Linked DNA regions of Alloacidobacterium dinghuense. The protein of the gene in region 2 interacts with the protein of the main gene of each other region in a pairwise test. Links are inferred from orthologs where the notes say so. Each region holds a gene or a part of one and is shown on either strand. Other genes may lie near its edges.

Evidence for each region.
Region 1: the proteins of ruvC (region 2) and ruvA interact in binary tests that used the Escherichia coli proteins (3 or more experiments, as listed by UniProt). The link is inferred for Alloacidobacterium dinghuense from one-to-one orthologs.

The regions. Positions count from the first base shown.
Region 1 is NZ_CP060394.1:5,070,311-5,086,392, forward strand. What follows is about bases 7,612-10,477. They hold ruvA (Holliday junction branch migration protein RuvA), read right to left. Parts: upstream 9,406-10,477; coding sequence 8,818-9,405; downstream 7,612-8,817. Other genes in these bases: H7849_RS21175 (hypothetical protein), read right to left, coding at 7,612-8,777; H7849_RS21185 (hypothetical protein), read right to left, coding at 9,701-10,438; H7849_RS21190 (hypothetical protein), read left to right, coding at 10,476-10,477. Outside these bases: H7849_RS21120 (DUF2461 domain-containing protein), read right to left, coding at 1-558; peptide-methionine (S)-S-oxide reductase MsrA, read left to right, coding at 652-1,329; H7849_RS21130 (DUF3455 domain-containing protein), read left to right, coding at 1,395-1,916; H7849_RS21135 (serine hydrolase domain-containing protein), read left to right, coding at 1,964-3,148; H7849_RS21140 (DUF3309 family protein), read right to left, coding at 3,120-3,266; H7849_RS21145 (RNA polymerase sigma factor), read right to left, coding at 3,437-4,669; H7849_RS21150 (YciI family protein), read right to left, coding at 4,758-5,111; H7849_RS21155 (VOC family protein), read right to left, coding at 5,169-5,585; H7849_RS21160 (YciI family protein), read right to left, coding at 5,625-6,023; H7849_RS21165 (YciI family protein), read right to left, coding at 6,117-6,557; H7849_RS21170 (YciI family protein), read right to left, coding at 6,676-7,023; more of H7849_RS21175, read right to left, coding at 7,206-7,611; more of H7849_RS21190, read left to right, coding at 10,478-10,766; H7849_RS21195 (Kdo hydroxylase family protein), read left to right, coding at 10,774-11,688; H7849_RS21200 (Lnb N-terminal periplasmic domain-containing protein), read right to left, coding at 11,785-12,783; H7849_RS21205 (DHA2 family efflux MFS transporter permease subunit), read right to left, coding at 12,839-14,464; and 2 more genes. UniProt on the Escherichia coli protein: The RuvA-RuvB-RuvC complex processes Holliday junction (HJ) DNA during genetic recombination and DNA repair.
Region 2 is NZ_CP060394.1:2,353,492-2,362,983, forward strand. The notes cover bases 5,837-8,625. They hold ruvC (crossover junction endodeoxyribonuclease RuvC), read right to left. Parts: upstream 7,592-8,625; coding sequence 7,082-7,591; downstream 5,837-7,081. Other genes in these bases: H7849_RS09550 (FecR family protein), read right to left, coding at 5,837-6,266; H7849_RS09555 (hypothetical protein), read right to left, coding at 6,401-7,027; H7849_RS09565 (B12-binding domain-containing radical SAM protein), read right to left, coding at 7,655-8,625. In the rest of the region: H7849_RS09530 (ArnT family glycosyltransferase), read left to right, coding at 1-774; H7849_RS09535 (APC family permease), read left to right, coding at 895-2,277; glycogen synthase GlgA, read right to left, coding at 2,274-3,728; 16S rRNA (adenine(1518)-N(6)/adenine(1519)-N(6))-dimethyltransferase RsmA, read left to right, coding at 3,833-4,621; more of H7849_RS09550, read right to left, coding at 4,683-5,836; more of H7849_RS09565, read right to left, coding at 8,626-9,310; H7849_RS09570 (hypothetical protein), read right to left, coding at 9,327-9,492.

The DNA.
Region 1 (16,082 bases), 2.7 Mb from region 2 along the record:
TGGATGATCCGGCGAAAATCCCTTCGGCGGACGCGTCAGCGCTGCCGTATCCAGATCGAGATCCATCACTTGGCGCAGCTTTTTCCCATTCAGCAGCCTGCGAAACTCCGCATGTTCGTCGAGCAGCTGCAAACGGATCGCAAGCAACTGCTCGCGTTCCGGCATATAAATCCCCGCAGCAATCACCACCTCGGTCGGCGAGAAATGAAAGTAATACCCTCCGCCGGAGGTCTTTTCGACGCCTGTGCGTGTCCACCACGCGGAAACGTGCGTCTTATAGGGAGTCTTATCGGCAAAAAAACGAGTGTCGCGATAAATGCGCATCATGCTCTTCTGCGCAGGCCGCACATGCGCAGGCGCAAACTCTGTCATCGCATCCGTTACCCGCTCAATCACCGCCAGCATCGGCTTTTTCAGCTCGCGCTCAAACACTGCACGCCGTGCCTCAAACCATTCGCGGTTGTTGTTGCGCTTCAGCCCGCGCAGAAACTTCACCGCCTCCGGCCTGAAGTACGGCTGAACTTCCTGCTGAGCAGTTTTGAAGCTGGTCTTTGGCATACCCGCATTTTAAGGGGTTGCGCGCTTGTACGAGCCTTCTATCGCATGAAAAGCACGCTGTAACTTTCCCGGGCATTTCTGCTCTAATTTGGTATGCTTCGCCGAATACTGTGCGGGTTCGTTGTCGCTTCCTGTGTTGCCATCGCCATTGCCCAGATTGAAACTCCGCGATCGACGCCCATCCCTGCAGCGGAAACCGATGCAGCCTTGGCTGCGAAACATAGCAAAGCAACAGCCGTCTTCGCCGGAGGATGTTTTTGGGGCACGCAGGCAGTCTTTGAGCGCGTAAAGGGCGTCGTCGACACGACCGCAGGCTACTCTGGCGGCTCCGCCAACACCGCGCACTACAACGACGTCACCACAGAAACCACGGGACACGCCGAAAGCGTCCGCGTCGTCTACGATCCGTCGAAGATCACCTATGGCCAGCTGCTGCGCATCTTCTTCTCCGTCGCCCACGACCCTACACAGCTTAACCGCCAGGGGAATGACGTTGGCCCATCCTACCGGTCCGTAATTTTTTACGGGGATGAAGAGCAGCACCGCGTCGCCGACGCCTACATCAAACAACTCGACGCCGCGCACGTCTTCTCGCGCCCCATCGTGACGCAGGTTGTACCGCTCAAAGCCTTCTACGCAGCCGAGGACTATCACCAGGACTACGCCCTCAAGAACCCCGGCAACCCCTACATCGAAGTCTGCGACCGCCCCAAGATCGCAGCGCTCAAGCAGCAGTTCCCCGATCTCTTCCAGAAGTACAACGGCAAATAATGTCCTTCTGAAAAGGAATCGAGGCAGAAACGCCGTTCACACAACTCTGTTATCCTCGTCACGTTATGCGAGCACTCATTCTTTGCACCGCTCTCATCACATCCGCTGCAGCGTTTTCGCAGCAGGCGCCATCGTCCCAGGCGTCGCCATCTCAGGCGCCATCATCCCCGGCTCCATCAACCATTGAACTGCCGCCCGGCACACACGAGCTGCTGCTCGAAGCAAAGGGCGAGGGCGTACAAATCTACACCTGCGCCCAGGGTAAGTGGGTTCTCAAAGGCCCCGACGCGAAGCTCCTCGACGCGCAGGGAGCAATCCTCGGCAGCCACTTCGCCGGACCGACATGGAAATTGACTGACGGCAGCGAAGTGAAGGGTAAGGCTGTCGCTTCGCAGCCATCACCCGATGCGGATTCCGTGCCGTGGCTGTTGCTTCAAGCTGTACCCGGCAGCGGCTCAGGAAACTTCACCGACGTCAACTACATCCGACGCACAGGCACTCGCGGCGGCGTCGCTCCCAAAGAAGGCTGTACCGACGGCGAATCCCGCCAACCCTACACCGCGACCTACAGCTTCTACAGCAAGTAGATTTCGTCTAGGGTTATAGCCACGCCTTCCAATACAATCCGAGCAACATGACGCGCCAACTCATCGCAGCACTCCTCTGCGCCGCCACCACGCTTTCAGCCCAGACAAAAACTTCCGCAACACCGCGGGAAATCAAGTCCTTCTACGAATCCGGTCTGCGCCGCAACGGAATCATCGGCAGCGGCCTCATCCTTATCCGCAACGGCGAAGTCATACTGCATGACAACTACGGCCGTCAGAGCGAGACTGAACCCGTCGACGACAACACCACATATCACTGGGCCTCCGTCACCAAGACATTCACCGGAATCGCCATCATGCAGCTGCGCGACCGCGGCCTGCTCTCACTCGACGACTCGCTAGTCAAGTACATCCCCGAACTGACGGCCGTCCACGATGCCTACGGCCTCGTCTCCGCCATCACCATCCGCCAAGCCATGTCCCACTCGAGCGGCTTCCGTGATGCTACATGGCCCTGGCGCGACGCCGACTGGCAGCCCTTCGAGCCCGCACAGTGGTCGCAGATCGTCGCCATGCTGCCGTACTCCGACATCAAATTCGCGCCCGGCTCACGCTACAGCTACTCCAATCTCGCTGTCGTTTTCTTAGGTGAAATCATCGAGCGTCTCTCCGGAGATCAGTTTGAGGTCTACATGGAGAAGAACATCTTCCGTCCGCTCGGCATGGACCGCAGTTACTATGACCGCAGCCCTTACACGTTATTGAAATACCGCTCCCACAGCTGGGATCTCAAAGACGGCAAGCTGACTGAGGATCCATTCGACTTCAATACCGGCATCACCCGCGCCAACGGTGGCCTCAACGCGCCGCTTACGGACATGCTCAAGTACGTCTGCTTCCTGCTTGGCGATCCAGCACACCAAACCGAATACGATGCAATCTTGAAACGCTCTTCATTGGAAGAAATGTGGAGGCCAGTGCTTCCCGTCACGCCCGACGAAGACTTCCCATCGCGCGCAGGCGCGCATGACGAAGTAGCAGAAAGCTTCTTCGTGCACACTGACGGAACGTTGAAACTGATCGGTCATCCCGGCTGGCAGAATGGCTTCCGCAGCCAGATCAACATCGATCCGGCAACGCGCAGCGCCTACATCGTCGACTACAACACCGATGCGCAGGACACGCAAAAAAACACGCGCAGCTTCAACATCGAGCTGCGCGATTACCTCATCGACAACTTCTTCAAAAGACGTGCAGCAACAACAGAATAATAAGGATCAAAAGGATCAGGCTGATTCCACCGCCACCGTAATAACCAATTCCGGGCCCCATACGGTAACCGCCGAATCCAAAGACCAGCAGCAGAATAATCAGAATGATTAACAGCATGTGCTTCCTCTCTTGACGTGTCGCGATTCAAGCGCTGCCCGAATCCGCGCAGCACATTTTTCAAACCACTCGTAGGATGCACACACTCCATCGGCGGTGTTCGTTCTTTCGAAATTTATTTCGTTTTTGCGGCAAGCAACTTGGCAACTGCTCTGCGCCATCTCTGCTAATCAATTGATCCCGCTTGAGCGCGCCGCGAACTCGCGAGCCCGCTCCAGCAGAAGCTCCTGCTCTCGCGCATTCCGCGTCATTTGCGCAGCACGCTCGCACTCCGCTCGCGCCTCGTCATACCGCCCAAGTTTCGCCAGCAGGTCCCCGCGCACACTCGGCAGCAGATGATAGCCCTTGAGCGATGGCTCCGCCGTCAGCGCATCCACTAACGCCAACGCCGCATCCGGACCTGAAGCCATGCTTACTGCAACCGCGCGATTCAACTCGACAATCGGAGAAGGCATAATCCGCGCCAGTTCGTCATAAAGACTCACGATGCGCGCCCAGTCTGTATCGTCTGCTACCAGGGCCCGCGCATGACAAGCTGCAATCGCCGCCTGCAAAGCATATGGTCCACGCGAACCACCCAACGCACCAGCACGCTCCAGCGCCGCAAGGCCACGCCGAATCAAAAGCCGATCCCATCGTGCGCGATCCTGATCAAGCAGCAGCACCGGCCGTCCCTCAGGCCCGGTCCGCGCCGCCGAGCGCGACGCCTGAATCTCCATCAGCGCCGCCAGCCCATGCACCTCGGCTTCCTGCGGAGCAAGCTCAGCAAGAATGCGTCCCAACCGCAGCGCATCTTCGCAAAGCGCAGGACGCATCCAGTCATCGCCCGCCGTCGCCGAATAGCCTTCGTTGAATACCAAATAGATTGCGCCCAACACCGATGCCAACCGCTGTGGCAGCTCCTTCCCACGCGGAACCTCAAAAGGAATATGCTCCTGCGCCAGCGTTCGCTTCGCGCGCACTATGCGCTGCGCAATCGTGGCTTCGGGAACAAGAAACGCCCGTGCAATCTCGTCCGTCGTCAACCCGCCCAGCAAACGCAGCGTCAATGCAACGCGTGCTTCCGACGAGAGCACCGGATGACACGCAATAAACATCAGCCGTAGCAGATCGTCGCCGATGTCATCATCGAGAGCTGCGTTGAAGTCCGGCACCGTCAGCTCCTGAGCTTCCAGTTCACGTCCCAGCTCTTCATGTTTGCGATCGAGCATCTGCCTGCGTCGCAGCAGATCGAGCGCGCGATGCTTCGCTGTCGTCATCAGCCACGCACCGGGCTTTTCCGGAATCCCCGACTCCGGCCATTGCTCGAGCGCCGCCACCAGCGCCTCCTGCGCCAGATCTTCGGCAATCCCGACATCGCGTACGAGTCGCGTGAGCGCGGCAATCACCTTTGCCGACTCCATCCTCCAGACCGCATCAATTGTGTTATGGATAGCAGTAGCCGTCACAGCTACCGATCACATCATCATTGCGTCCACGAACGCAAGCGCCTTAGCATGCGAGTACAGGCCGAATCTCAAATTCCGCTTCCACATCTCCACTGCAAAGCGTAGGACAGCGCTTGATCCACGCAATCGCATCTTCCCTCGAAGCGACCTCGACCATCGTGACGCCGGCAACCAGTTCCTTCGACTCCGCGAACGGCCCATCAATCGTCGAGAACTCGCCCTTCGACAAGCGAACCCGCGTACCCCGCGAAGTGGGCTGCAGCCGCTCAACTGCGACCAGCACTCCAGCCTTCTTCATCTCCTCGTCATACTGCCGCATCGCTTCGATCAGCTCAGGACTGGCTGGAGCATCCGACTCCATCGTCGCATCCGACTTCCGCAGAATCACAAAGCGCATTCAGCAACCTCCTCACGGAAAAAGAAACGGGCTCCGCAAGCGCGGAACCCGCTCAAATCAAGCCGCCGTTGCGGCGTTGGTGTTCACCATCCAGGGAATGCCAAAGCGATCGGTCAGCATTCCAAAGCGCGGCGACCAGAATGTCTCGGCGATAGGCATAGTCACCTGCCCGCCTTCCGCCAACGCATTGAAGACCCGGTCCGCCTCTGCCGCGTTGTCCACCGCAACGCAAACGCAGAACCCCTGCGGCTTCTCCTGGTGTTGCGGCGGCCCGTCAGCGCCCATCACAATCCTGTTGCCCACCCGCATTGACATATGCATGATCTTGTTTCGCCACTCCGGCTCAAATTGTGCCGCCATCGGCGACTCGCCGTACGTCATCTTGAATTCGATCTTGCCGCCAAACGTCTTCTCGTAAAACGTGAATGCTTCCTCGCAATTGCCTCTAAAACCCAAGTGTGGGTCGATCTGCATGATGTTTCTCCTCGTTTCGATTTTGTTGCAATGTCGTGCTTACTTCTCTACCAGTTGTGCTCCCTGCACCTGATCCCGAGAACAGGGAACATCCAGATCGCCAGCCTCATACACCTGGCGAATTTCTGTCTCACCGTCGCCTGCAACTTTCAGAAAGCGCTTCGTCAGTTCAATCGCTTCTTCCTTCGAATCCGTCTGCAGCAGCGCAAAGCCCGCCACCAGTTCCTTCGATTCGGTAAACGGTCCATCTACCACGCCAAACTTTCCATTTGCCAGTCGCACGCGAGCGCCCTTCACACTTGGCAAACATCCTTCCGTCGCCACCAGTTTGCCCGACCGCATCATTTCTTCAACAAACTTCCCCATCTCCTCCATGTCCTCTTGCGCTGGTCGAATGCCTTCTGCCTGCGCCGGCTTGTACAAACAAAGAAATCGCATTATTCATCTCCTCACGATTGTTGAATTCCGTTCCTGCTTACACATCGAATGGCGTTCGTCTAAATCGACAGCTCGAAACGCCAGCGCAAAGAATTAATTGCGCGCCGCCACCTGAGTACGCAGACGTTCTTCATGCTCTTTGAACTCAGGGGCAAGCGCCTCGCCAAAATCCTCCGGCTCAACCAGCGGACGAATCTCAATTTCAGACTCCACCCCCGGAAACGGGCACGGGCACCGTTTCACCCACTCAATCGCCTCTTCCATCGACTTCACCTGCCACAGCCAGAACCCCGCGACCAGTTCCTTTGTCTCCGAGAACGGCCCATCAATCACCGTCCGCCCCGTGCCCGAAAACCGGACGCGCTTGCCTTTCGAACTCGGCTTCAGCCCGTCCGCCGCCAGCAGCACGCCCGCCTTTACCAGCTCTTCGTTGAACTTCCCCATGTCAGCCAGCAGCTTCTGAAACTCTTCCCTCTCTGGATGAATGCCCTCTTCAGAATCCTTCGTTGCCTTCACCATCACCATCACTCGCATCTCAATTTCTCCTTGTTGGAATTCGCATGCTGGGGACGACCTACCGTTTTATCCCAAGCTCTACTTCCACATCGAACGGCGCATCGCAGAATCGACACGTCGCAAAACTTTTTTCGAATCAGTCTCGGTCCGCAAACCGCGAGCCTTCCATCAGTGGCCGAATCTCGCACTCACCATCGCCCGCATATCGCAGAAAGTCCTTCGATGACTCCACCGCCACTTCCATCGACTCCAGTTCGAATAGCGCAAACCCGGCCACCATCTCCTTTGCCTCCGCGTACGGACCGTCCGTGATGGTAACCGCTCCCTCTTTCCGCCGAACTTTCACGCCCTCAGGCACAAGCCCGCCCGTGGCCAGCAGCGCACCCGATTTCATTGCTTCATCCACGCGTTTTTCCATTTCCTCCATATTTTCGGGCCCACACGGAGCGCGATGGTCCGGCTTGTAAATGATCAAAAATCGCATAGCAAATCTCTCTCCATTTCGTCGCAAATGAAGGCAGCACCCCAATCACGGAATCCCGCCCCTGCTTTCACGTCGAACAAGACCTTCCCGGATCGACACGTCAGCTTATCTTTTTTCGAAAATTCTTGAACAGGGGGCGCGAACCCGCCTTGACTCACAGCAACATAGATCGACGACGCACGCTACCGCCCAGGTTCGGGCCCGAGTTCCCAAAGCTCGTCATACCGCGAGCCATGATCGAGCCAGAAAACCTGCGCAGGATGGTAGTTCTGCTCAAGATATTGCCGGAAAGGCGCCGAGTGATCCTGCCCCGGCGTCACATGCTTGTTCTCTGGATACAAAATGAAGTGCGGAGGCCGCCGCCTGAGCGCCTTAATCACCGCGTCCACCTGCTCCGGCCGTGTGAAGTCGTCATAGTTCACAAACTCGGATGGGGTGGGATTATCCAGCGCCAGGTACATGGCAACCCCCATGTGGTTGAAGAAGACATCTGACGGCTGAGCCCGCTGCGCCAGCCACTGAAACTCATGAAATTCATCTGGATCGGCAAAAGCCGTCCGTCCAATCGGCAGATCGGCCGTCGCATGCCACCTCCTCTGGCGATGCAGCGGCGGCAGCACAAAAAAGAGGATCGCCAGCCCCCACACTACCCCGCGAACGTACCGATATACGGGACGAGTCTCGCTGATCAGCCAGACAAACGCAAGAATCGCAGGCGGAGCCACCGTGCTTAGCCGAAACAGCCGCGGGCCGCTGGCAACCGCCAGAAACAGAGCAAACCCCACAACATGCAAAAGCACGAGCTGCTTGCGCAACATCGCAGACAGCACCGCGCGCTTACGCCAAAGCCGATACGCCCCGAAAAAATAACTGTAGGGAACCAGCGCATAAATAAACAGCGAGGGAAGAATGCGGACGCAATCGGCAATCGAATGAATCGGCGGAAGCTGGCGAAGATACGTGCGAGGCGAATTCACATCGCCCGAAGAAAGGTATCGCGGCGCAAACAGAACCAGATCGAAATAAACAGTCCGAAAACCCGCCTTATGAACGTAGTAGCCAAGAACGCACGCAATCACCACCCCGAACGGAGCAGCCAAAAGCGCAAGCTTCTTCAGCACACTCGAACCACCATCGGCTCTCTTCTTCCACAACAGGTAGGCAGCGACAGCGACAAACGCCAACACTCCCTGCGTCTGCGTGAACAACACCGCTATCCCGCAAAGAAGACCGGCAACCAAAACCCTCCAACGATCGACACCGCCAACAAGCACGCCAGCCGCAGCCAGCGCAGCAAGTGTGCTGTACCAGTGGTGCGTCGGATCCAGCGCAAGGCCGTAATCGAACACCAGAAACAGCAGACCCGGCAGCAGCACCAGCCATCCGCGAAAGAGTTTGCTCGCGATCCAGGTAACCACAGAGAAGAGCGCGAATCCAAGCGCAATCGCCCACGCCTGCAAGAGCCACGCATGCACACCGAAAACGCGAAACCCCGCCGCATACAGCAGATCCGTGCCCGGCGTCACCAACTCAAAAACATCGCGGTACAGAACCTGACCATGCACCAGCCGCAAGGCTCGAACGAAAAACAGAATCTGGTCGTGATCCGCAACAAAAGGAGCCGCAGGCAAAAGAAATGTCTGCAGATACAAGAACGCCAGCACGCCCGTAAGGGCCAGCATCAGAGCAGAACGCGAAAGTGATTTCCCCGCATTAAAAGGCGCGTCTTTCGTCATGGGCTTGGTCGTCCCCACGCAGTATCCCACGCCCGCATCAGAATTCGACTCTGCCCAACTAACGAATCAACTGCAACGCGGCACGGAACAACTCATCGAAGTTCTCGCCGGCAGCCTTGTTCTTTGCCACTGCCGACTCAATCGCCTTCTGCGCCGCCGGACGCTGATATCCGAGGTTCGTCAACGCCGACAACACATCCTCAGCCGCCGGACCAGCGGAAACAACCGCCGGCGCGGTCGCCATGTCTTCGAGCTTGTCCTTCAACTCGACAACCAGCCTCTCCGCCAGCTTCTTTCCCACACCCGGAATCCGCGTCAGCGTCGCATGATCCTGCGCGCGGATCGCCGTCACCGTCCGCTCAGGATTCAGCCCGCTCAAGATCGTCACCGCCAGCTTCGGCCCAACACCCGAAACAGTAATCAGCCGCTCAAATAACCGCTTCTCGTCGAGTTCCAGAAACCCGAAGAGTGCCAGCACATCTTCGCGCACCTGCGTATGAATAAAGAGCGATACCTCAGCCCCCTCCGCGGGCAACGCCGTAAACGTCGGTACGCTGATCGTGACGTCATACCCCACGCCTCCGGCCTCGACAATAGCCTGGCCCGGTTGTTTCGAAAAAAGCCGCCCCCGCAAATGCGCAATCATGCCGCGATTGTATCCAAAACCAGATTCCCATAATGGGACAAGAAATTTATTTGTTGCAACGACAAGTGGCGTGGAATTATGCCCAAAGTTGGTATCCTGAATATAGGACACCTTTCAGCCCCGGCCTTGCAAAAAGCAAGGCTTGTGAGGCAAAAAGCTGCCTCAAATGAGTTCCACATAAGGCATTTGCTTTCAATAATTTGGCTTATTATTGCCATAAACTATTGAAAACAAAGTGGATAGCTAATTTACTAAATTATTGAAACTAAGGAATTTACGAAAAAAATATGCGAAATCAACCGCGCCGCCGGTACTTGATCTCAAACTCGTACCCGGCATTCGGGGGAAAGAGCGAAGCAATATGCCGCAGCCGCTCCGCCAGTGCCGGAGCAGTCAGTAAAGGATACTCACGCTCCCGCAGGTCGGCGTAATCGAAGTCGATGCTCAATGAAAGCAGGTAAATCGCAATTGCATCCGAGAACGATGCATCGAAGAACGTGGTCTTCGCCTTCTCATCGGCCCGTCCGCGCTCGGTCGCTTTGCGGCGGCTCTCAAAAGCATCCTGGCTCGTCTCGCCGCGAACATCCGCCTCGGCCTGCGACCACACCAGATCGCTGAAGCTTTGCGGCACACCAATCGACTCGACAAAGTGATGCCCCACGTTGATGAAAAACTCAAACGCCAGCGCAAATCGGTCTTGCATCAGCCGCGTCGAGATAAAGATGCACTCCGAATTCCCGAACTCCACATTGCGATGGCAGATCGCCCGATCGCTGAAGTCAATCGTGAACTCGGGAGCAACCAGCGTCTCATCGTTCTCGCTGATCGTCAGCGGAACAAAGTAATAAGCACGCCGGTGCAGCGCCGCCGCAATCGAATTCGGCACCGCCTGCACAATGCGCTCCAGTTCCTGCGCCGTCAAATGCGTGTCGCCATACTGCGCATAGCAAACACTGTTCGGCGCCTGCAGCACCTTCACTTCCTGCGCCACTTTCTGCGCGGGCAACAACTCGATCTGGGCGGTACCTGCCATGAACCTGTATTCTAGCTGAGGAGCGTCTTGTTTCAGTATGGTTGCTGCAACCCAGGCAAATCAGGGCAGGTTTTTCGGAATCCAGTTCGGCGACTTCGGCCTCTTTCCCATGATACTGCTGTCGTTCTCATTGGGATTCCTCGCCTTCTTCGCCACCTGCTTCGTCGCCATCTTCAGCATCCTCATCTACAACAGCGCAGGCCACCACAACATCAACTTCGCCGACAGCTACCGCTATATCGCACTGCCCGTCGGACTCACAGTCCTCGCCGTCAGCCTCATTGTCCTCTTGGGCTTCTGGCTGCGCCGCAAGCTGAGCGGCAACTAAGAACGCTATGGCAGTCATCCCCATTTCGCTCGAACAACTCAAATCGCCGTCGTCCGCACAACAGCGTGAATGGTGCGCAAAGCTCGAAGCCGGAGACATCCTCTACTTCCTGCAGACACCCATCGCCATCGCCGAAAGCGATCTGCAATTCCTTTTAGGCCAACAGCAGACCGACAGCTCGCTGCACAAGAACATCGCCTACAAGCCCAACATCGACAAGCTCAGCGGCGTCGACACCAGGACCGCCGACGCAGCCGCCGTAGCGCGCCTGCAAGGAGTCATGCGGCAGTATTCAAAGTCTGTCACCGAATTCCTGGCCACCTTTCTCGCGCCCTACAAAGCCAACTGGCAACTCGATTACGCCAGCTTCCGCCCACAAGAAGAAGAGGGCCGCGACCTGCCGCAGCGCCGCCGCAACGACCTGCTGCACACCGACGCTTTCCCCACGCGCCCCACGTATGGCGCGCGCATTCTCCGCTTCTTCAATAACATCCACCCCACGCGCACTCGCGACTGGATCGTCAGCGACCCCTTCGCCACCATCGTCAAGCAGTTCGCGCCCGCCGAGATCGCCCCGCGCGTCGACACCGCCTTCAGCCGTGCCACCAAATCCTTCGGCCGCGGCGTCGGGCTCGGAGCCGCGATTCCCGCCATCAAACGCAGCCCATACGACGACTTCATGATGCGCTTCCACAACTTCCTCAAAGAGAATCCCGGTTTCCAATCCAGCTGCCCGAAGCACAGCTTCAACTTCCCTCCGGGCACCAGCTGGATGGTCTATACCGACACCGTCCCCCACGCCGTCCTCGCCGGGCAGTACGCCCTCGAGCAGACCTTCCTCGTCCGCCCCGAAGCGTTGGTCACGCCGGAAACCTCACCGCTCAAAGTTTTGGAAGGAATTGCGGGCGCAGCGCTGATCTAAAGCGCCCCCCCAATAAACGCTGTCATCCTGACCCTGACTCTGAGTGCAACGAAGAGGAAGGGGAAGGATCTGCTTTTCCTCTCAGTTATCGCGGCTCTAGTGAAATCCCGGCCGATTCTCCCGGATCTTCTCCGAAAACTCCGGATTCTTATCCGCAGCCTTCGCCGCGGGGTTGATATAAGCCCGTTTCATAAGCTCATCAAACGGCAGCCCATCACCGGCAAGGTTGCCTTCGCGATACTGCTCCGCCGCGCCTTTGCCATTCAAAAGAATCGTCCAATTACGCGGCTGGCTGCGCATCGTCTTGAGCGCGAAAATCTCTGTCGTACAGTTGCTGGTCGCAGCGTTGTACCACTGCGGATGATCATGCAGATTGTTCGTAAATCCGATGTAATCCAGAAACAGCGACCGCGCAAACGGAACCGTAGCGGTCGTATGAAAAAGGTAAAGATCTTCGCCCACGCGATAGTTTGTGCGCAGTCGCACCACATCGCGCTCATCGCTCACAACCGAAATCAGGGTGAACTGCCGAAAGAATCCGCGAATCGCTGAATAGCTTTGCCCCACATGCTTGCGTGCCTCAATGGAAAACGATACGTACTGCCCATTGCCAACATCAAAGCTGATGATCGTGTGCGCAATCCACGGCGAGCCCCAGTAATCCACAAACACATCCATGCCGCGAATCTGCTTGAGGTCCACCTCGCGCGTCGGCCATGTACACGTGTAATCAAACTCGGCGCGATAGTCGCAGCTGCGCGTGTTGTAGATGGTGATGTGATCACCATTCACCTGCCCATAAGCAAGCCGCGAAACATCCGCTTGCCAGTCACCCTCGTTCGAAGGCCGCAGCGAAAGCCACCACCCAAGCACGATCACAAAGCAACCCAGGCAGCCCAGTATGCGATAGCGGAAGCACTTGATGACCCGCAGGACCGCGGCCACCGTAGCCAGATAAACAATCACGCAGGGAATGCGCAGCCACGCGATGCGCACATCAAAGGAAAGCGCGGCCACCGCCCAGATCGTCATCAACAGCAGAACGAACCAGACAAAGCCACGCCAGATTTTGCGAAGAAGACCGATCTTAGCCATGCGCCATCAAAGTGATCTTCGATAGTACATGGCGTGAAGGCGACTGCAAACGAAATCAGTGGCCGCCGCCAGAGCCCCCGCCCGGCTTGAAGTTCTTCGTGAAGAAGACGACAGGAATCCCCGCCAGCGCAACCAACCCAAGCAGATGAAAGCAATCCGTGAACCCGAGCAGGCTCGCCTGCCCCAGTAACTGGTTGTACATCTGCCCACTCGCATGCGTAACCGCGTCCGCATGAGAGAAGCCAAGCCGCTCAAAGCTCTTCGTCAAAGAATCGCGTGTTGCATCGACCAGGGGCAAACCATGGGCCAGCGTGTCGCTTAGCCGAGCCTGGTGCAGATCCATGCGCCTCTCATGGAAGGTGGTGACAAACGCCACGCCGAAGCTACCGCCCCAGTTGCGCGCCAGATTCGTAAGGCTCGACGCCTTGTTGTTCTTCTGCGGAGGCAGATACGAATACGCCATCACGCTCACAGGAACAAACAGGAACGCATAGCCGAATCCCTGCAGTACACGCGCCATCGCATAATGAAAATAATCCGTCTGGGGTGTGAAGCTCGCGTAATACCACATCGAAGCGGCAACCACCGCATAGCTGAACATAATCAGGTGCCGCGGATTTACCTTTCCCGACTGCACCAGCCGTGCCGTAAAAGGCGCGAGAACTGTAATGACCAGCGCGCCCGGTCCGAGCACGAGTCCCGCATCCGTCGCCGTGTATCCGTAGAGCGTCTGCAGAATCTCCGGGATCATCGTTGTGCTGCCGAAGAGCACAAATCCGAAGAGGAAATAGAAAATCGTGGACGCGGCAAAATTGCGTTCCCTGAGCAGCTTCAGTTCCACAACCGGATCGCTGTGCCGCCATTCCCAGACGACCGCGATCACCAGCGTGACAATCGCAGCAACCAGCAGCGTGATAATTGTCGAGCTGCCAAACCAGTCATCAATCTGCCCGCGGTCGAGCACCACTTCAAGGCAGCCAAAACCTATCGCAATCAGTCCAATCCCCAGCCCGTCAATCTTCAGCTTGCCGCTCGCGCGCAACCTGGAAATCTCTTCCTTGAACTGCGGCGGATCATGCACCAGCCGGCTGCTCAGGATCAATGACACAATCCCGATCGGCACATTGATAAAGAAAACCCAGCGCCACGAAAAGCTGTCCGTAATCCACCCACCCAGCGGCGGCCCGATTGCCGGCGCGGTCACAATCGCCATGCTGTACAGTGCAAACGCAGCTGCCCTCTTGTTCGCCGGGAATGTGTCTACCAGAATCGCCTGCTCCACCGGAGCGAGCCCGCCGCCGCCAATCCCCTGCATAACGCGGAACAGCAGTAGGAACCCGAGCGTCGGCGCAATGCCGCACAAAAACGATGTAACTGTAAACAGCCCGACGCACATCATGTAGTAGCGCTTGCGCCCAAAGACGCGGGAAAGCCACGCGCTCAGCGGCAGGACCACAGCATTGGCAACCAGATACGAGGTCAGCACCCACGTAGCCTCATCGAAGCTCGACCCCAGACCGCCTGCAATGTGCGGCAGAGAAACGTTGGCAATCGACGTATCGAGCAGCTCCATGAACGTAGCCAGCGTGACCGTAATCGCGACCGCCCACGGGTTGATTGCGCGTGAAGCCGGCGCGACATCGGCAGGTACCCGAGGACGGGCTAAAGTCGCTGTGCTCATGGAAATTTGCTATCCTCAAAAGAGATTCTATTTGAGACCGGTCGGTCGCAAAATTCTGCTATAATGCTTCCGTGGGCACTTTTCTCAGCAAGGGCGAGAAGACGCGCGACAAGATTATCCGCAAGGCAGCCGCCGTCTTTAATCAGCGCGGATACTCGGGCACCAGTCTGTCGGAACTCATGGAAGAGACAGGACTTGAGAAGGGTGGCATCTATCGCCATTTCGATAGCAAGGAAGATCTCGCCGTCGCCGCATTCGATTACGCCTGGTCTGAAATCAAGCAACGGCGTCTGGCCATGCTTGACCAGATCCCGAGCCCGCTCGGCAAGCTGCATGGAATGATCAACGGCTTCGCTGCCAAGCCTTCGGCAGTGCCCGGCGGATGCGCGCTGATGAACACTGCGATTGATTCCGACGACGGCAACCCTGTCCTACGCGCGCATGCCCGAGAAGCTCTGCGCGAATGGCTGAGTTACATCGAGGACCTGGTCTCCCAGGCACTGCGAAAAGGGGAAATTGACGCAGGAGCCTCGCCATCCAGCATCGCCTCGATCATCATTGCAACGCTTGAAGGCAGCCTGATGATGTCTCGCCTAACAAATGATCGCACCGCGATGTCACACGCGCGCGAACATCTCCACAAGATGGTCGATGGCATCACGACAAAATAAGCACGCGCTATCAGCACTAAATTCAATCGAAGATAAGCTGTCATCCTGAGCGTAGCGAAGGATCTGCTTTGCCCGTAGTGCACGATGAGACGGCTCACAAACAATCGTCAGCCAAATGCCAATTTTTTGCGGCAAAGCAAAAACCTGCTCATCTATACCCATTAACTAAATGAGCAACGACGCATCTGTTCTCGACAACCCGATCTGGCACGCCCTCTCAACCGCACACGCTCACTTCGCCGAAGGCGATGACCTTGCGAAACGCTACCGGACCGACATTGGCCCGCTCTCCGGAATGCGCGATACTAGCCCCGAGGCCTACCATTCGCTTGCACGGCTGCTGGGTCCGGACGATATTGCCGTCTTATTCCTCACAGACCTTCCAACGCCACCGGACAGTCTGCGTTTGATTCGATGCTTCCCCATGTACCAGATGATTTGCCTCTCGCCTCCTCAAATCCCAGATCGCGATTTGACCATAAAAAAACTCACCACCGCAGATGTGCCTGAGATGATAGAACTCGCCGAAGCCACCGAGCCCGGCCCTTTTCGACAGCGAACCATCGAACTCGGTGGCTATCGCGGAATCCCCGTCGACGGATGCCTTGCCTCGATGACCGGACAACGCTGCGGCCTCAACGACTTCACCGAGGTCAGCGCCGTCTGTACCTGGCCCGAGTTCCGCGGACGCGGCTACGCCAAGGCTCTCGTAGCCACCGTCGCGAACGGCGTCTTCGAGCAGAACAAGACGCCCTTCCTCGGCGTCCGCGAGGACAACACCGGGGCTGTCCGTGTCTATGAAAAGGTCGGTTTCAAGATCAGGCGCAGCCTTCACGTGACCGTGCTGAAAAGGTCGCAATAAGCAGTCCTCCCTGAAACTTATCCATGTGTAGCACGTCTCGCCACTCAATCTCTGTGAAGATATCTGATATTCTTCCCCTTCCCTT
Region 2 (9,492 bases):
CTGTTGTGGGGCACGGGCGTGCTCTGGCTGCTGTTTACAAAGGCGGAGCGGAACCTTCGCTTTCTTGGCATCTTCTATATGCTTTTTCTCGCCCTGATGATGGCCCTGCACGCGAAGGACTACTATCTTGCTCCGGCGTATCCAGTGTTTTTTGCGGCGGGCGCGGTGGCGTGGTTCCGGTGGGCGCGGCATATCGTATGGCGCAATGCGCTGATCAGCGTTTACGCGGTCATTGTGGTGATCGGCCTGGTTCTCTTTTTTCCCTTCTCTGTCCCAGTGCTTCCGCCCCAGCAGTGGATCGCTTATGCGGAGAAGCTGCACTATGTATCGCACGATTCGGAGGTCGAGAAAGACAAGCCGCTGCTGCCGCAGTTCTATGCCGACCGCTTTGGATGGCAGGAATTGGCGGAGAAGGTCGGGCGCATCTACAACGCGCTTCCGCCGCAGGAGCGGGCTGTGACGGGCATCTTTGGGCAGAACTATGGCGAGGCCGGCGCGATTGATGTATTGGGGCGCCAGTATGGATTGCCCGAGGCGATCAGCTCGCACCAGACCTATTGGATGTGGGGGCCGCGCGGCTATACGGGCCAGGAGATGATCGTGATTTCCGATGCGTCGATGCCGCAGATGCTGGAGCGCTACGCTTCATGCGAGGTTGCGGATCGAATGGACAATCCGTATTCCATGCCGTACGAGCGCAGGCCGATTTATTTATGCCGTGGCAGAAAGAAGCCGTATGAGGCAGACTGGAAAGAACTCAAGCTCTATCACTAGGAGGCGTGCGAGTTTGGCACACCTCAGGGGCTAAAGCCCTGGCGCATCTATGACTTTTTCGGCGAGGGCTAAAGCCCTCGCCTACCGAACGCTATCTCACCTTTGTAGGAGTTCTGTTCGTTGCCAGCAACGCAGCAAGCCACACAAACTCACGATCTACCGCGCGTTCTGGGCGCGTCGCATGCGACGGCCATCGTTGTAGGCACGATCATCGGCAGCGGCATTTTTCTTGTTCCGCATGAGATGATGGGCGCGGTTGGGAATTCCGGCCTGGTGTATCTGGCGTGGATTGTAGGCGGCCTGCTCTCGCTCTTTGGCGCGATGACCTACGCGGAGCTGGGCGCGATGATGCCGTATGCGGGCGGCGAGTATGTCTACATTCGCAATGCCTACGGCGACATGCCGGCGTTTCTCTACATGTGGACGTGGTTTGCCGTGGCCAAGCCTGCTTCGATCGCCAGCGTGACCAGCGGGCTGGCGCGTACGCTGGCGATCTTTGGCGTCTTCGCATGGCTGGAGCAGCCGGTCTTTCATGGCTCGACGATCCTCTACTGGTCGCAGCTTTTTGCCATTGCTGCGACTTGGCTGATTACAGGGCTCAACTATCTCGGTATGAAAAAGGCAGGAGATTTTCAGCTCATCTTCACGTGGCTGAAGGGCGTGCTCATTGTTGTGATCGCTGTTTTCTGTTTCACCTCGCATACCGGGTCGCTGGCGAACTTCAGGACATCGTTTACGGGAGCGCAGGGCGGATTTGGCGGCTTTATGGTGGCGATGATTGCCGTGCTCTGGGCCTACGATGGCTGGAACGATCTGACGATGGTGGCAGGCGAGGTGAAGCGTCCGGAGCGCAGTTTGCCGCTGGCGCTGATTGCCGGGCTGTTCATTGTCGGCGCACTCTACATGGCGACGAATGCGGCGATCCAATACATTCTGCCGGCGGCGCAGATTGCCTCGTCACCGCGTCCCGCCGTGGCGGCGATGGCGGTCGTGTCGGGGCATGCGGGAGCGATTCTGGTTTCGGCCGCGATGGGGCTGAGCATATTTGTCACTTTGAACGGCACAATTATGTCGGGGGCGCGGGTTCCTTTTGCCGCCGCACGCGACCGGCTTTTCTTTCATGGCATCGCGCATATTCATCCGCGATTTCAGAGCCCATCGACTTCGCTGGTTGTGCAGGCTCTGCTCAGTACGCTGCTGCTGCTGGTCGTGGGGCGCTTCCAGCAGCTTTTTGAGCTGGCCATTTTTGCCGAATGGCTTTTCTACATGATTACGGCGACGACAATCTTTGTGTATCGGAAGCGATTGCCGGATGCGCCGAGGCCTTACCGGGTGTGGGGATATCCAGTGCTTCCGGCGCTGTTCGTTGTCGCTTCAGCGGTACTGCTCTATTTCTCCTACGCCGAGAACCTGAAGAACTCGCTGGTGGGAACGGCGATTATTCTGGCTGGCATTCCTCTGTTTCTGGGAATCCGGCGCAGATATGCGGCCGAGGCGCGCTAACTTCTTCTGCGCGCCACTTCCTCGTACACCTTGACGTAGGCTTCGCCTGGCTTGATCCAGGAGTAATCCTGCAACATGCCATTGCGCATCAGGGTTTGCCATGCGTCCTTGTCGGCGAAGACGGCGAGAGCACGCTGCACGGCTCGCAGATAATCGTCGGCATAGTAGCCATGGAATTTGAACCCTGTGCCGGTCTTCGCTTCAGGGTTCCATTCCTCTATGGTGTCGTCGAGGCCGCCGGTGGCGCGGACGACGGGTACGCTTCCGTATTTGAGGCTGTAGATCTGGTTGAGGCCGCAGGGCTCATAACGCGACGGCATAAGGTAGATGTCGGACCCGGCGTGAATTTTGTGAGCCAGCGTTTCGTCGTAGGTGATGCGCACGGAGAGCTTATCCGGGAAGCGCTCATGGAGCGAGCGGAAGAGGTTTTCGTAATATGGCTCGCCCGTGCCCAGGATAATGAGGAAGATATTTTCAAAGCTCAGCTGCTCGATGATCTGTGCGGTTAGGTCGAAGCCCTTCTGAGTCGCGAGGCGCGAGACGATGCCAAGCACTGCCGCGTCGTCTCTCACATTGGATGCACCGAAGGCGTGAAGCAGGTCGCGCCTGCACTGGGCTTTGCCGCTGAGGTCTTTGGGCGAATAGTGGGCGGCGATTTTGCCATCGTTCTCAGGGTTCCACTTGTTGTAGTCAACCCCGTTCAGGATGCCGTGCAGATCGGCGGCACGCTTGGCGAATGCGCCGTCGAGGCCGTTGCCGAATTCCGGCGTCTGAATCTCTTCCGCATATTTGTGGCTGACGGTAGTGATTGAGTCGGAGTAAACGATGCCGCCCTTCAGGAAGTTGAAGGTGTTGTATTGCTCCACGCGGTCCATGGTGAAGATATCCCACGGCAGGAGCAGGTGTTCGGTGGTCTGCGGCGGGAACCAACCCTGATATCCGGCATTGTGAACGGTGAGCAAGGTGCCGGAGTTGCGCAGTGCGGGGTCGAAATAGTAGACCGTGCGCAGGTAGACGGAGAGCATCGAAGCCTGCCAGTCGTGCATGTGGAAGATATCGGGTACGCCCAGATCCTTGCTGGCTTCGAGCACGGCGCGGCAGAAGAGTCCAAAGCGCTCCCAGTTGTCGAGGTATTCGCCGGCTTGCGTGCCGTAAGGGGTTTCGCGGTCGAAGAGCTCGGGGTTGTCGATGAAGTAGAACTGGACACCGTCGTGCTTTCCGCCATCGATTACTGTGACGAAGCGGTTGTAATACTGGAATGGAATGGTAATGCTGGAGATGACGACCTTCTTCTCAGGAAAATGACTCGACACCTGGCGGTAATACGGGATATAGACCGTGACCTGATGGCCGCGCCGGGCGATTTCTTTCGGAAGGGATTCGATGGCATCGGCGAGTCCGCCGGTTTTTACAAAGGGCGCGCATTCTGGCGCGACAAAGGCGATGTGCATGTAGCGACCACTCCATTGACTTATTCGTGTGATGATGAAGATCGTTGAGCTTTCATTGCTGCCCAGAACAGTGTAAGCCTACTCAAGTTAAGAACTTATATAAGATGCCGCAGAAAGCAAAATTAGGGCAAAACTTTCTTGCCAACCGTAATGCCCGCACGCGCATCGTGGAGGCGCTGGGCGATATTTCCGAGAAGACCGTGGTCGAGATCGGGCCGGGCAAGGCCGCGATTACCGAGCTTCTAGCGCAGAAGGCGCAGAGGCTGATTGCCGTCGAGCTGGATCGAGAATTGGCGGCCGGTTTAAGGCATCGGTTTGCGGAGAGCAATGTCGAAGTGGTCGAGCAGGACATTCTGACTGTCGACCTGGCTTCATTTCGCGATGGCGAGGAAAAGCTGTTCGTGGTGGGGAATCTTCCCTACTACATTACCTCGGATATTCTGCTGCACATGTTCCGCTATCACGACGCGATTTTGCGAGCGGTGGTGATGATGCAACGCGAGGTTGCCGATCGCGTGGCAGCGGCCCCAGGATCGCGTGATTATGGGGTGCTCTCGGCGACTACGCAACTCTATGCGCACGTGGAAAAGCTGATGACGCTGCCACCGGGCGCGTTCTCGCCGCCTCCTCAGGTGCATTCGAGCGTGCTGAGGCTTACGTTTGCTCCGCGCTTTGCTGAACTGGCGGTGGATGCAGAGGGATTTATTGCTTTCTTGCGACAGTGCTTTGCCCAGAAGCGCAAGACCCTGCTGAATAACCTGCGCGTGGCTGGATTCGAGTCTGCAAACATTGCTCAGGCGGCACAGGTTGCAGCTATCTCACTGCAGGCACGCGCTGAAGCGCTTTCGCTGGAAGAGATGGCCAGGCTGTACCGGGCATTGCACGGAGCTTGACTTCGAGTCACGCATAGAAAAGGCTGCCACTTGTTACGTGGCAGCCTGATTTTGATCTATTTCAATGCGCGTGAGAAGCGCCGCTCGACGCAGCACCGGAGGACGCGGGAGCGGACATGTGAGCTCCCGAAGAAAATGAAGAAGATGAAGATGGAGCCGAGTAGTGTGACGAGCCGCCTCCTCCTGCGCTCGGAGCCGTGTGGTACGAGGGCGGCGCAGCTACACTTCGAGGAGATGCGGGCATAGCAGTGCTTCGAGGGGCTATCGGCATCGCGGTGTTGCGCGGAGCGCCACCAGATGGGATGGCTCCGGAGCTCGGATACATGCCTCGGACACCTTCGCCGGGCAGCGTGCCTGAACCTCCGCGAACAGGAGCAACATAGCCCGATGCCACGCTGAAGCTTTGACCTAATGGCCCAGGCGCTTTCGGCTGGACTGAGGCCTCCATCGGACTAAGCGTCTTGCCTTCAAAACGAATCGGGGGCGCGATCGGCTTGCCGCCTTCCGTGATGCGCGGATGAACCTCAACCGGACTGTGGCCGACGGCTACGAGTGCTTGTTGCGGCGGCATATGAACCGGCCCACGAACGGGGGTAATGGGACGTTTGGGAAGGAGATAATTTGGCGGGCAATTCCACACCGTCGCTACCGGGTACCAGCCGTTTCCGAATGCTCCATAGCCGCAATTCCCGGGGAACCACATCCAGCCGGCACTGTTGAAGAAGTTCCAGGCTCCGCAGTGATAGGGCAGCCAGCCCCACGGATAGGACGAAATCCAGGTATAGCCATAGGAGGGGTAGTATCCCCAATAGCCTGAGCCGAACGGGTCAAAACCTCCGCCGAGGCCAGCCGGCATCCATCCCATGCCGTATCCGGGCATGTCGTACCAGTTGCCGTAGTAATCGAGATCGCTCCAGGCAGGCTCATCCGGGTTGCCACCCATGGCGCGGGCCATCGTTGCCCGAGCGCCCATTTGGGCTAACTGCTGGTCGCGATCCGAGTTCCACTGATCCCATGAGTCCGCGGTGATGTTCTGGGCCACATCGTAGCTGGAGGTATCCTTCCGGTCGAGTGTGGCCGTCTGGCTGGTTTGCACATCCAGACCGCCATCATTTCCGGTATCGATGTGAACCGATCCGTGCATCACGGCCACCTGGGCGGGATTTTGATCCATCGCCACCCGGAAGATGCTGCTCTTGGTGGCTGAGACCGTATAGGGGCCGACCCGGACCGAATATGTGCCACCGCGATTGTTGAACTCGTAGTAGGTGAGACCACCGGTAGCCTCAACCTGCGTGATGGTACTGCCTTCACTGGTTCGCTCGAGTTTATTGAAGTTGACGGCGCTGTTGGGGGTGATCCGGGCTACGCTACCGTCCTCGAACTGCACCTCGGCGCGTCCATCGTCGCCGGTTTTCAGGTGCATCTGCTCGGTGACAGGCATATTCGCGTGTGCCTGATCGAAGACGACTCCATTGTCATCGAGAATCTGTACCGTGCCTTCCACATGGCTGATGCGAACAGACCGCACATTGTTCGTTTCCTGCGCATAAGCGACGGAAGCTAATGCTGCGGTGAGGAGCAACTGAGAAACAAGGTGACTTGAAAACCATCCTCTGCGATGAGAATTCTCCGGGTGCCGCATGCGACACCTCCTTCCGGGCCCTTCATTTCCCCGCCTTATTAAAACACTCCGGCGACGGTAAGGTCTCTACAATTCTTTACCTTGCCGTAACTCAACTTCGACGTGGCTGAAAATCAGAAAGTTCCAGGAATTCTTCAGCTGGGCTTGACGTCGCCGGCAAGTAATTGACGAGCACGGAGGCGGGCGCGCTGCATCACGCTCTCGTCGGCGGCAATGGCTTCCAACTGCGGGGAGATGTTCTGAATCTGCTGCGCGCGCCCTGCCTTCATGGCGTCCTGTAGCTCGGCCAGTTCGGCATCGAGGCCAAGCCGATTATGCTCGTGCTCGACGGCGAGGCGGCGACCTTCCTCCAGAGTGAAGGCGACAGCAATCAGGTCGTCGACCACTTTCATCAATTGCTGGTCGTGAGACCAGTTAAAGGTACAGGAGCCTTGACCGTCGGGGCCGTTGTATTGCAGAACCTTTTTGCCCGTGAAGGCCACTTTCGATTTGGTGCTCTCGCAAGCTACATCAAAATGGTTGTGCGAGCGGGCGGTTTTGAAGAGAGAGTTGCGCAGAGGCTCTTCGATTTTGATGTCAGTATTCACACCCTGGGGCGCAATGCCCTCGGCATCGGGTGAAGCTTCGCTCCCTGGCTCCGATTTGAAGTGGCCGGTGCCGTCTTCGTTGATGTCGAGCACGTAGCTGCCCGGCTGCAGCTTGGGATTCTCAAAGACGAAACGAATGTGCGCAGTCGTGGCCTGCTGCTGCGCCACGGCCACTAACGATCCTGCAAAACATAAAAAAACCAACCCCGACAGAACTCTCGTCATCGCCTAGCGACCAGCCCTTTGCAGATTGAGTGTTTGCGCCGTGTGCACATGGCATATAGCGATTGCCAGCGCGTCGGCTGCGTCGGCCGGTTCGGGTGTTTCGTCCAACTGCAACAGACGGGTGACCATGAACTGCACCTGTTCCTTTTGCGCCAAGCCGTAACCAACAACGGTTGATTTGATCGTCAGAGGGGCGTATTCGGCTACAGAAAGATTTGCATTGGCCGCGGCCAACAGGGCTACTCCGCGCACCTGGCCAAGTTTGAGCGCGGATTTCGCGTTGACGGAGTAAAAAACTTCTTCGATGGCGACAGCGTCTGGCTGATGAGCGGCGAGCAGTGCGCTCAACTCCGCATAGAGCAGCGATAAGCGATAAGGCAGCGGCTCTTTCTTAGGAAGGCGGATGCCGCCGCACCCGAGAGAGACGAGACGGGGCTCGCGTTGGGCATCGTTCCACTCGACGATGCCGTAGCCGGTGCACTCGGTTCCGCAGTCAATGCCGAAAACTCGCATCGAGGATGAGTTTAGCTGATGAAGGCGGGGGAAAACAGTATTGGACGAGGTGCCCGCCGCCATTCAGGCAACGGCCTGTGGCTCCTCAATTCCCAATTCCTTCAGGAAGTATAGCCGGTTGCGCATGACGAACTCATTACGGGCGATAAGCATGCCATCGACGAAGCGGCTGCATTTTTCTCGGAGTGCATATTGAGAATGATTCGGCCTCCGATCTTCGATAAAGGCATAGGCCAGGTCTTCGACAACCTGGAACAGCACCTCGTTGCTCGCTTTGGTGATCTGCCGCAATTCGCTCTTATACGCCTGAATGTCCGGCACCGATGGAAATAGGCGCTCGATCACCGCAAACTCCGACCAGAGGTTCTTCAGTTGCGGTGACAGAGCCTGCAAGCCGTGAATCCAGCCCGTGATGTTCAGCAATTCGCTCACGGCCGCATAGAAGTCGTGCAAACGCGGGTCAAGGAAGTCGTAATCAGGGTTGCAGACGTCTCCCCGTAAGCGTCCCTGCTGGGCCAGCTGCTCTTTGATGGGCGTCCCGTCGTAGGGGATCATGCGGCAGAACTCCGCGGCCATGTAGCCGTCACCGACAATGCGCCGCAGAAAAGCCACATTCTCCAGGATGGATTGGAAGGTGCTGGAGGGATCGAGCAGCATAAAACCGAAGTCAAACAGGATGTTGAGTTCTTTCAGGCAGTCGACCGCGCGGATGTTTTGCTGCACGGTAATTGATTTGTTCAACGTAACCAGGCCTTCTTCGCTCCCTGATTCAAGGCCCATATAGACCAGATACATGCCCGCATCGCGCATCTCCGCGAAGAGGTCGGGATCGACCGCGTCGGCGCGCGCATTGATCTTCCAGAGAATATGGCTGGGCAGATCCTGACGATAGAGTTCGGCTAAGAATTCGCGCGTCCAGCGATGCCATGCCGGACCAAAGACCGGAAAATCATCGTCCTGAAAGAGAAAGAGGCTGATGCCACGCTCTTCGTGCAACATCCGCATCTCGCGCGCGATCTCAGCGGGCTTTCGCGTCCGCACTACCTTACCCGGCGCGCTGCGATAGAACATATGAATCGAACAGAAGGAGCAGGTGCGAGCGCAGCCGCGGCTGGCCAGCATCTGCATAACAGGCCTCCCCAAGATGACGCGGGGCTGAATCGCCCGGTCGGGATAGGGAATCTCGTCCAGATCGTGAATGAGTGGACGAAGCTGCGTCGCTACCGCGCGTTCGTCCTGGCGATAAGCAATTCCCTGAATCGAGCGCCACTCCCGACCGACAGTGAGGCAATCGACGAGTTCGAGCAGAGTCAGTTCCCCTTCAAAGCGCACAACGCTATCCAGTTGCGGAGCGAGTTCGAGGGCGTGCTCATAACTGAGGCTGGGGAAATGCCCGCCCATGGTGAAGTGTGCATTCACGCCGTCTGCGCGGAGACGACACATCAGACGCTCAAAGCGGACAATGTAGAACTGAAAAATGAGAGAGAATCCGACAAGCACAGGCTGCGCGCTCAGAACGGCTGCCTCGATTTCCTCGTAGGGATCCTCGAAATCGAGTATGTCTACGCGATAGCCCCGTGCCCGAAGAGTAGAGGCGAGGTATCCGAGGCCGAGATTTCCCTGCCGCTTGAAGCCGATCAGCACCACCGCGCGTGAAGCGTCACGAGGCCGCGCAAGCGTGGTCCCGAAGTCAGAACACACGTTTAGAAGGTCGGGCATGAGTAGCCAGTCCGGTTCAGCGTGATTGAGGGCCGGTTTTGGCCGCAATGTTTCCGATCTGAGTAATCGCCGCGCCGCGGAGAACGTGTATCTCGCCAAGAGTCTTATTAATGACCGCAGCGGCTTCGCGTTGCTGCGCTTCCGTCAGCGAAGCAATCAGACTGTACATGTCTGGTCCAGGA